2 regions of the Microbacterium sp. 4NA327F11 genome follow, and region 2 is predicted to be linked to the other one. Evidence: predicted binding sites of a transcription regulator. Region 2 holds the regulator's gene; the other holds the start of a gene.
What was found. Region 2 encodes HrcA, which represses chaperone genes, less so after heat shock. Its sites were predicted from a motif close to TTNGCACTCGNNNNNNNCGAGTGCNAA; they were not measured.
Positions count from the first base shown of each region.

Region 1: a site for HrcA is predicted at 4,010-4,036, ahead of FFS51_RS12600 (Hsp20/alpha crystallin family protein). Genes of this name have one in related genera too.

Region 1 is NZ_SCOB01000022.1:26,955-32,475, forward strand. It holds gene FFS51_RS12575 (ABC transporter permease) at 1-116, shown strand, start outside; gene FFS51_RS12580 (ABC transporter ATP-binding protein) at 113-1,156, shown strand; gene FFS51_RS12585 (COG4705 family protein) at 1,199-1,984, opposite strand; gene FFS51_RS12590 (DedA family protein) at 1,981-2,577, opposite strand; gene FFS51_RS12595 (ABC transporter permease) at 2,631-3,404, shown strand; gene FFS51_RS12600 (Hsp20/alpha crystallin family protein) at 3,486-3,926, opposite strand; gene FFS51_RS12605 (DUF1269 domain-containing protein) at 4,273-4,878, opposite strand; gene FFS51_RS12610 (hypothetical protein) at 5,031-5,521, shown strand, end outside.
Region 2 is NZ_SCOB01000018.1:25,087-30,607, forward strand. It holds gene FFS51_RS11520 (PhoH family protein) at 1-825, opposite strand, end outside; gene FFS51_RS11525 (HIT domain-containing protein) at 869-1,216, opposite strand; gene FFS51_RS11530 (16S rRNA (uracil(1498)-N(3))-methyltransferase) at 1,242-1,973, opposite strand; gene dnaJ (molecular chaperone DnaJ) at 1,977-3,086, opposite strand; gene hrcA (heat-inducible transcriptional repressor HrcA) at 3,127-4,167, opposite strand; gene hemW (radical SAM family heme chaperone HemW) at 4,254-5,468, opposite strand; gene FFS51_RS11550 (DUF1990 domain-containing protein) at 5,468-5,521, opposite strand, start outside.

The sequences.
Region 1 (5,521 bases), on a different contig from region 2:
CGACGATCAACGCCGACTTCGCATCGGCCGCACCATATGCGATCCTGCTGATCGCCCTGTCGGTGCCGAGCGTCGCACTGCTCCTCGCCGACGCCCGCCGGAAGAAGACCGCATGACCTCCCTCGACCTCGCCCAGGTGTCGGTGACCCTGGGCGGACACCCCGTTCTGCACGACGTCTCGCTGCGGCTCGCGGACGGAGAGCGTCTGGCCGTCGTCGGCCCCTCGGGCAGTGGCAAGACGACGCTCCTTCGGGCGATCGCCGGCTTCGAGCGCATCACCCGCGGCGAGATCCGACTCGGCGATGATCTGGTCGCCTCCGCCGAGCGTCAGGTCGCGTCGCACCGCCGCCGGGTCGGCTACGTCGCGCAGGACGGCGCCCTCTTCCCCCACCTGACCGCGCGCGCCAACATCGCCTTCGGCCTCGGCGGGGTCGCGCGTGGCGCCCGGGGTGACGCGGTCGCCGCGGCATCCGCTCTCGCCGGCATCGAGCCCGACCTGCTCGAGCGCTATCCGCACGAGATCTCCGGCGGCCAGCAGCAGCGTGTCTCGCTCGCCCGCGCACTCGCGCCCCACCCGCGCGTGCTGCTGCTCGACGAGCCCTTCAGCGCCCTCGACACGGCGCTGCGCGCCCAGGTGCGCACGCAGGTCGTCGATGCTCTCGACCGCGCCGGCGTGACGACGGTGCTCGTCACCCACGATCCCGCCGAAGCGCTCGCCTTCGGCCACGCGATCGCGGTGCTCGACGGCGGACGCCTGCAGCAGGCGGGAAGCTGCGCTGAGGTCTACGCGGCACCGGCCACGCCGCAGGTCGCGCGCCTGCTCGGCGACACCGTGCTACTGCCCGCGACACGCGAGGCGGGGTCGGCCCGATGCCCGCTCGGCCTCGTGCCGGTGGGTACGGACGCGGCAGGCGCAGCATCCGCTCTCGTCGTCATGGTGCGTCCCGAGCAGCTTCGAGTGACGACGGATGCCACGGCCCCCGCCGTGCGCGTGCTCGACGTCGTCGAGACCGGTGGCACCGCCCTCGTCACGGTCGTGTGCGACGACGGCACCGAGGCGCGGGTGCCGCTGCGCGTGTTCGGCGTCGACCTTCCCGCCGTGGGCGACACCGTCGGCGTCGTGGTGGACGGCGCGGGCGTGCTCTACGCGGCCTGAGCGCTCAGCGGCCGGATCGATGCCGCGCGGCTGCCGCGCCGGTCACAGACCGAGGTCGGATGCGGCGACCGGGGCCGTGCCCGCCACGCTGCGCCGCTGACGGATGATCGCGACGACGATCACCATGACCAGCGCGAATCCGAGCGACACCCAGCCGCTGCCGACGCCTACCCCTCCCTCGTCGACGGGCTTGCCGAGCCAGTCGGCGACCGAGGCGCCGAGCGGACGGGTGAGCACGTAGGCGAACCAGAACGCGAAAACGGCGCCGAAGCGCAGGAAGCGGTAGCCGAGTGCCGGAACGAGGATGAGCACCGCGAACACGAGGATCGACGGAGCGTAGCCGAGTCCCAGGGTCACCGCGGCGAAGTCGCCGACCGCCGTGCCGAGGGCGAAGGTGCCGATGACGGCCGCCCAGTAGAACGCCTCGCGCCGGGTCGTGGTGATCGCGTGCACCGACAGGGTGCGCTCCACCCGCCACCAGACGAGGAAGACGGCCGCGAGGAACACCGCGTAGAGCGTCGCCGACACCGCATACGGAAGGCCCACGACGACGTGCGCGACATCGGCGGCCATCGTGCCGAAGACGCCCACCATCGCGACGGCGAACCAGTAGACCTCGGGCACGTAGCGCCGACGCGTGAACTGCAGCGCCAGTGCCGCGCAGAACAGCACGAACGCGATCAGCACGGCGACCACCGGCGGCAGCACCCGGATCGAGAAGTCCGACAGCGCCTCGCCCAGCGCCGTCGACGCGGCTTTGGCCACCCAGAACGACGGCGTCGGATCGGGCACGCGCGAGCGCGCGGCATCCGAAGTCGTCGCGCTCATGCGCGCTTGGCCTTCGAGCGCTTCACGAGCGCCCCGATGACGACCGGCGCGACGGTCACGAGCACGATCGCGATGCTGATCCACTCGATGTTGTTGGCGACCCACGGCACCCCGCCGAGCAGGGCGCCGGCGAGCCCGAGAATGCCCGCCCAGATCACGGCGCCGATCGCGTTCCACATCGAGAAGCGGGCACGCGGCATGTCGGAGACGCCCGCCGCGGGCGAGATGTAGGTGCGCACGATCGGCACGAAACGGGCCAGGATGATCGCGCCCACCCCGTAGCGCTCGAAGAAGCCGTGTGCTTCGGCGAGGTACTCAGGCTTGAACAGCCGCGCCCCGGGACGGAAGAGGCGCCGCCCGTAGCGACGACCGATCCAGAACGACAGCTCGGCGCCGACGATCGCGGCGACCGCGGCGATCGCCGCGATCAGCACCCAGGAGGTGTTCAGCGGCACCGCGAGGATCGCCGCGGCGAACAGGAGGCTGTCGCCGGGCAGGAAGGGGAAGAACAGACCGTTCTCGATGAAGACGATGACGGCGACGAGCACGAGGGCGAGGGGACCGAGGCTTCCGAGACTTTCGATGATGTTCACGCGCCCATCCTGGCGGTGCGATTCAAAGAATGCGCCGAGATTCGGGCCTCAGGATGCCGCGGGGCTACGCTCGCGCTGTGAATCCGCCGACCGACCTGCTCCCCTCGCTCGTCGGTGTCGGGGTGCTCGCGGCCGTCACGACGGTCGTGCTCGCCGCCTTCCGCGTGCCGGGCCTGTGGTCGCCGCTGCTGGCGATCGTGCGCGGCGCGGTGCAGCTCGCGGTGATCAGCGTGCTGCTGACCGGACTCATCACCGACGCGAGGCTGATCACACTGACCCTCGTCGCGATGTTCGTGATCGCGGCGTCGGTCGCGACCGGACGCATCGGATGGTCCCGGCGCCACGCGGCGATGATGACGACATCCATCGTGTCGGGGGTCGTGTTCGCGACGACGATCGTGTTCGCGACCGGTGCGCTCGAGCTGACCGCACGCTACGCGCTGGCGATCGGCGCGATCGTCATCGGCAACGCCATGAGCATCGCGACCCTCACCGGCCGCATGTTCACCCGCGGAATCGTCGACCACTGGGACGAGGTGGAGGGGTGGCTCGCCCTCGGCGCGCGGCCCCGGCAGTCGACCCTGGCGCTGGCGCGGCAGGCCGTGCGCGATGCCCTCATCCCCTCGATCGACCAGACCAAGACGACCGGTCTCGTCGTGCTGCCGGGCGCCTTCGTCGGCGCGATCTTCGGGGGGATCTCGCCGCTGGAGGCGGGCCGGTTCCAGATCGTCGTGCTCGCGGCCATCATGGCGGCCGGGGCGGTCACATCCGTGCTCGTCGCGCTCTGGATGGGACCGGTGCGGGTGAAACCCGCCGACCTGCGGTAGCTGCGGGAATGCGCGAACGCCCCCGGCCCGTACTCGGGCCAGGGGCGCTCCGTCTGTGCGCGGGTCGGCGCGGTCGATGGGTCAGGCGGCGGGAGTCGCGCCCTCGGTCACGGTGACCGCCTCGGCGGCGCCGGCCACGGCCACCTTGCGCGGCTTCGCCTTCTCGCTGACGGGCAGGGTCACACTCAACACGCCGTCACGGTAGCTCGCCGAGATGGTCTCCGTGTCGATGCCACGCCCGAGCTGCAGCTGGCGCAGGTAGGCGCCGGCTTCCCGCTCGCGGGTGATCCAGCTGACGCCCTCGCCGCTGGGCAGGGTGCGCTCGGCGCGGATGGTGAGCAGCTGTCCGTCGACGTCGACGTCGATCGAACCCGGGTCGACGCCCGGGAGGTCGGCGGTGAGCACGTAGTGGTCGCCGTCGCGGTAGACGTCCATCGGCATCTGGCGCGGACCACGGCGGGTCTGGTCGAGAGTCGTGGTCGCGAAGCGCTCCAGGTCGCGGAGCAGGTCGTAGGTCGCCATGGGTTCTCCTGTGTGAGCGGGGCGGATGCAGCATCCACCCGGGTCTGCGAAAGTTGAGTCTGATTGGCTCAACTAGTGTGAGATTAGCACTCGGGCACTGAGAGTGCCAGCGAAAGCGGCGTCGTTCACCGACGGCGAAATGGGTGAGATCCCGGGCGGCATCGCCCCGTCGCGTCCGGAGCCCACGACTGCGCATTGTGCACAGTCCCCCGGAGCAGGCCGGCTCGCCGAAGGATGCCACGCCCATCGGCGGACCGAAGACCCTACTTCCGCCCGGCCCGCCCGCCGAACGCGCGGCGAAGGGCTGCCGGCGCTCCTGCACCGGCAGCCCTCTTCGCATGGCGGATCAACTGGCGCCGAGCTTCTCCTTCAGCGCCGCGGTGCGCTCCGCCGCATCGGCCTTGCGCTCGGCCTTGCGCTGCTCACGCGCGTGACGCCGCGCCTCCTTCTCGGCTTCACGGTAGGCCTCCTCGGCGGCCTCCATCTCGTCGAGCACCTCCTCGCGCGGGCGCCGGATGACGACGCCGTCGAGCTTCGCCATCTCACCGTCGACGACCTCACGGGCGTACTCGGTGACCTCGGCGACGAGGGCGGTGCCGCCGATCGGGATGGCACTGCTGATCTGCTCGAGCGCGCCCGCTGAGCGGTCGACGCGCCGCAGATCGAAGGCGCCGCCCACGAGCAGCCCGCCCGTCCAGCCGAGCAGCATGCCGATGGGTCCGCCGATCACGCCGATCAGGAGTCCCACGAGGCTGCCGCCCCAGGTGCCTACGGCGCCGTTGTTGTCGACGCCGTCGGGCATCGAGATGCGCCCGTCGGCGTCGCGGGTGACGACGGCCGCGGCGGCGACGTCGACGCGGCCTTCCATGCCTGCTCCCTTCAGCTCGCTGAGCGCCTGGAAGGCGTTCGAGCGGTCGTCGAAGGTGACGGCGATGATGTTCGATTCGGGCATGACGGTGACCTCCTGATCACGGGGGATGTTCGCGGGCGGTTGTCCCGCATGACCACCACGATCGCGGTGTTCGCGTCGCCGCTCATCGGTCGCTTCGACCACTCTTCACAGCGCTCTCTGTGCAGAGTGCACGGTGCGCCTAGGCTGACCGCATGTCCTCCCCGGGTCGGCTGCGCGAGCTCGTTTGCACGCTCGACGGCGCCCCCACGACGGCCGCCTCACTGCCCGACGACGAGCTGGAACGCCTGCATGCCGCACTCGGCGAGGTGCCGGTGCGCTGGGTGGTCGCGACGGTGGACCACACGCTCGGTGTACTGAGAGCGCTGCCCGATGCGGACGCACTCGCGCCGTGGCCCCACATGCGCGCCCTCGCCGAGCACGTGCTCGCCGAGGCGATCGAGCGGTGCCTCGCATCGGAACCGACCACCCCCGACGAGCGCCTGGCAGAGCGCGCGTTCGCCGACGACATCGTCGCCCGCGACATTCCGCTGGGACGAGTCGTCGACACGATGCGCATGATGCAGCACGCGTGGCTCGACGCCCTCGTCTCTCGGGTGGTCGAACTCGGAGGGGCGGCCGCGGTCCCCGCACTCACCCGCGTCGTGACCCAGACCGTCGACGGGTGGGTGGGTGCGTTCATCTC
Region 2 (5,521 bases):
GTGGATGTCGTCGATGTTCGACAGCACGCGGGTGACGAGCCGCAGGCCCGACGCGCCTTGCGGCAGGTCGATCTGCGTGATGTCGCCCGTGACGACCATGCGCGTGCCGAACCCGAGACGCGTGAGGAACATCTTCATCTGCTCGGGAGTCGTGTTCTGTGCCTCGTCGAGCACCACGAACGAGTCGTTCAGCGTGCGCCCGCGCATGTAGGCGAGCGGCGCGACCTCGATCGTGCCCGACGCCATGAGCTTCGGCACGATCTCGGGGTCCATCATCTCGTTGAGCGCGTCGTAGAGCGGCCGAAGATACGGGTCGATCTTGTCGGTGAGGGTTCCGGGGAGGAAACCGAGCCGCTCCCCCGCCTCGACGGCGGGCCGCGTCAGGATGATGCGGGAGACCTCCTTGCGCTGCAGGGCCTGCACCGCCTTCGCCATCGCGAGGTACGTCTTGCCCGTGCCGGCCGGACCGATGCCGAAGACGATCGTGTTCTCCTCGATCGCGTCGACGTACGCCTTCTGCCCTGCGGTCTTCGGGCGGATCACCTTGCCGCGTGAGGACAGGATCGCCTCCCCCATGACCTCGGACGGACGGGGTGACCCGTCGGTGCGCAGCATGCGGGCAGACGACGCGACACCCGCGGCATCCAGGTCGACGCCGTTGCGGGTCATCTGCAGCAGCTCCTCGACGAGCTCGGCGGCGCGGGCCACGGGATCCTCGTCACCGGTGAGGGTGATCTCGTTGCCGCGCACGAGCACCTGCACGTCGGGGTGCGCGCGCTCCACGACGCGCAGCAGGCGGTCCTGCGGGCCGAGCAGACGCACCATGGCGACGCCGTCCGCGAGGAGGCGGCGGGTGACGGGTTCGGAGTCAGGCACCGAGCCCCTGCTCCGAAAGGCCGCCCGCGAGCACATGGGCGTGCACGTGGAACACCGTCTGGCCGGCACCGGCGCCCGAGTTGAACACGAGCCGGAAGTCGCCGTCGGCGTGCTGGGCCGCGAGCTCGGAGGCGAGGGCGACGATCTCCGCCAGCAGGGCCGGGTCGGTGGCCGCGAGCTCGGTGACATCGCGGTATTCGGCGGACTTCGGGATCACCAGGAGGTGCACCGGAGCCTGCGGCGCGATGTCGCGGATCGCGAAGAGGGTGTCGGTCTCGGCCACGATCTCGGCGGGGATCTCACGCGCGAGGATGCGGCTGAACACGGAGGCTTCGCTCATAGGAACGAGTCTACCGGCGCCCGTCTCACCAGCGCCCGAGCAGCACCGACACGGCGGCGAGCGCCGCGGGGCCGGCGGTCGAGGTGCGCAGCACCGTGTCGCCGAGTCGGACGAGCTCCGCTCCCGCGTCCGCGAGCGCGGTCAGCTCGTCGGGGGCGATTCCCCCCTCGGGGCCGACGATGAAGGTCACATCGGCGAGGTCGCTGCTCACGGCGTCGGCGAGGCGCACGCTCGCGGTCGGCTCGAGCACGAGAAGACGGGATGCCGCACCCCGGCCGGCGAGCTCACGGGTGGTCACGAGCGGGCTCACCTCGGGGAGCCACGCACGATGGGCCTGCTTGCCCGCCTCCCGGGCGATCGCCTCCCAGCGGTCCCGTCCCTTGACGGCCTTGCCCGCGTCCCAGCGGGAGACGCTGCGGGCTGCCTGCCACGGCACGATCTCGTCGACCCCGAGCTCAGTGGCGGCCTGCACGGCCAGCTCGTCGCGATCGCCCTTGGCGAGGCCCTGCACGAGGCGCAGACGGGTGGCGGGCGGGGCATCCACCCGTCGGTCGTCGATGCGCACGACGACGAGCTTCGGTGAGACCGACTCGCAGGTGCCGGTGAGCCACACGCCGCGGCCGTCGCCGACCGTGACCTTCTCCCCCGGGCGCACACGCCGCACCGCGGCGGCGTGATGTGCCTCGGCCCCGGTGAGTGAGACGGTGTCACCGGCCCTCGCGGCGGCGGCGCCATCGTCCACGAAGTGGAGCGCCACGGATCAGCCGTTCCGGAACCGGTCACGCAGCCGCGCGAAGAGGCCCTGGTGGAACTGCGCAAGCTGCGGCTCCGGCGCCTTCGACTTGCGGGCGAACTCCTCGATGAGGGCGCGTTCCTTCGCGTCGAGGCGAGAGGGCGTGAGCACATGCACGCCGATGCGCAGGTCGCCGCGGCCGCTGCCGCGCAGCGGTGAGACGCCGCGGCCCTTGATCGTGAGCACGTCGCCCGATTGCACCCCTGCGCGCAGCTCGAGCTCGACGGGCCCGTCGAGGGCGTCGATCAGGGTTGTCGTTCCCAGCACCGCGTCGGGCATCGAGATCTCGAGCGTCGCGAGCAGGTCGTCGCCGTCACGGCTGAAGATGTCGTGCGGGGCGACCGTCACCTCGAGGTAGAGGTCGCCGTTCGGGCCCCCCGCGGGTCCCACTTCACCGGAGCCCGGCAGCTGCAGGCGCAGGCCCGTCTCGACGCCGGCCGGGATGTCGACGGAGACCGTGCGACGCGAGCGCACGCGTCCCTGGCCCTGGCAGGTGGCGCACGGGTACGGGATGGTCGTGCCGTAGCCCTGGCAGCTCGCGCAGGGCTGCTGCGTGACGACATTGCCGATGAGGCTGCGCACCGTGCGCTGGATGTGTCCGGTGCCGTGGCAGATGTCGCAGGTGACGGGAGCCGTCCCCGGCTGGCAGCACGAGCCCTGGCAGGTTTCGCAGAGCACAGCGGTGTCGACCTCGAGGTCGCGATGCGCGCCGAACACGACGTCGGCGAGATCGAGCGTCACGCGCACGAGCGCGTCCTGGCCGCGCTCCCGGCGAGAACGAGCGCGCGCCCGGCTCCCACCGCCCCCGCCGAAGAAGGTGTCGAAGATGTCGCTGAAGCCGCCGAACCCGGCGCCGCCGAACGGCGATCCCGTCTCGCCGCCCATGTCGTAGGCGCGTCGCTGATCGGCGTCACTGAGCACGTCGTACGCGTGGGTGACGAGCTTGAACTGCTCCGCCGCCTCGGGGCTCGGGTTGACGTCGGGGTGCAGCTGGCGGGCTAGCCGTCGATACGCCTTCTTGATGTCCTCGGGGCTCGCGTCGCGCTCGACGCCCAGCACCTCGTAGTGGTCGGCCACAGTCACCTCTCCGCCCGCGAAGCGGGCAGGGTCGTATTCGTCATCGCGCGCGCTCGTCGTCGGCCATGAGGCGGCTCAGATAGTGAGCCACGGCGCGCACGGCGCTGAGATTGGTCGCGTAGTCCATGCGCGTGGGCCCGAGCAGACCCAGGCGTGCCTCGCCGATCGTGCCGGCATAGCCGCTGGTCACGACGGATGCCTCGCTCAGCCCGAACGCCTCGTTCTCGCGGCCGATGGAGACCGCCAGGCCCTCGGCGTCGACCGCCATCTCGGTCATGAGCTTGAGCAGGGTCACCTGCTCCTCGATCGCCTCCAGCAGCGGGTAGATGCTGCCCTGGAAGTCCGACTCGCGTCGGGCCAGGTTCGCGGCACCCGCCATCACGAGGCGATCCTGACGGAACTCTTCGAGCTCTTCGGCGACGGCAGCGAGCAGCGCGCGCGAGGCAGCATCCTCTCGCGGTGAACGGGTGGACGTCTCGGCGAGGGTGTGGGCGATCTTGCCGAGGCCCTCCTGCACCGAGCCGCCCGTGACCAGCACCGAGACCTGGGCGCGGAGGGTCGCGACATCCGCGTCGTCGAGGTCGGTCCCGAGGCTCGCGATCCGCTGGGACACACGACCGGTGTCGGTGACGAGGATGACGACGACGCGCGGGCCGCCGAGGTGCACGAGCTCGATGTGCGTCACGTTCGCGCGCTCGAACGACGGGTACTGCACGAGAGCGACCTGGCCGGTGACCTGCGTGAGCACGCGCACAGTGCGCGCGAGCAGGTCGTCGAGGTCGGCAGGGGCCTCGAGGAATGTGGCGATCGCGTTGCGCTGGGCAGTGCTGAGCGGTCGCAACTCGGCGAGGTGGTCGACGAAGACGCGGTAGCCCTTGTCGGTCGGCACGCGTCCCGACGAAGTGTGCGGCGCGCTGATGAGCTCTTCGTCCTCGAGCAGCGCCATGTCGTTGCGGATGGTGGCGGCCGACACCCCGAAGGCATGGCGCTCGACGATCGACTTGCTGCCGACCGGTTCGCGGGTCGCCACGTAGTCCTGCACGATCGCCCGCAGGACGTCGAGGCCGCGTTCGCTGACCATTCCGCCTCCCCTCGCTGGCACTCACATCACGTGAGTGCCAATATTAGCGCGGACCGGGGTGCCACTCGCGGCGCGACGCACATGGCTCAGGCGGTGAGCCGTCGCACGACCGCGTCGGCCAGGAGTCGACCGCGCAGCGTCAGGACGAGGCGCCCGGCGATGGCGGATGCCCCGTCGACCAGGCCGTCCGCGATGAGCCCCGCCACCTCCGCGCGACCGGTGGCCGGCAGGCTCGCCACGGCCAGCCCGTCGGCGATGCGCACCTCGAGCATCGTGCGCTCGAGGGCGCGGGACGCGGTATCCGGCGACTCCCGTCCCGCCGCGGGCGAGGAACCCACCGACAGGCGCTGCGCGTACGCCGCGGGGTGCTTCACGTTCCACCAGCGCACGCCGCCGACGTGCGAGTGGGCGCCCGGCCCGAACCCCCACCAGTCGGCGCCGCGCCAGTAGGCGAGATTGTGTCGCGAGCGGGTCGCCTCATCGCGCGACCAGTTCGACACCTCGTACCAGCCGTACCCCGCCGCCGCGAGGCGCGCGTCGGTGAGCTCGTACATGTCGGCCTGCACGTCGTCGTCGACCGTGTCGATCTCCCCGCGTGCGATGCGGCGGGCAAGCGCCGTGCCCTCCTCCACGATCAGCGCGTACGCCGACACGTGGTCGGTCTCGAGAGCGGTGACGGCGTCGAGGGTGCGCTCCCAGTCCGCGAGCGTCTCCCCCGGCGTGCCGTAGATGACGTCGACGCTCACCTGCAGCCCGGCCGCGCGCGCCGCAGTGACCGCCCGCGGGACCGCGGCCGGCTCGTGGGTGCGGTCGAGGGTCGCCAGCACCGACGGAACGGCGGACTGCATGCCGATCGACAGACGCGTCACGCCCGCCTCGGCGAGCCTCGCCGTCAGCGCCGGTGTGACCGTGTCGGGGTTCGCCTCGACCGTCACCTCCGCATCGGCGGCGATGCCGAACGCGTCGCGCACGTCACCCAGCATGCGCGCGAGCGCATCGCCCGGGAGCAGCGTCGGCGTGCCGCCGCCGAAGAACACGGATGTCGCCGCCCGCCGCCGGCCCGCGGCATCCATCACCTGCGCGGCCAGCGCGATCTCCCGCGCGACCTCGTCGGGATAGTCCGCCTGGCTGGCGCCGCGCAGCTCCGTCGCCGTGTAGGTGTTGAAGTCGCAGTACCCGCAGCGCACGCGGCAGAACGGCACGTGCACGTACACGCCGAAGTCGGGGTGCGCGGCCGGGAGCAGGTCGGGCAGGCCGCCGTCGGCCGGAGCCGGATCGCCGAGGGGAAGCGCTGAGGGCATCAGGCCGGGGTGGTGAACATGGGCGACACCGCGCGCAGGTAGCGGGTGAACAG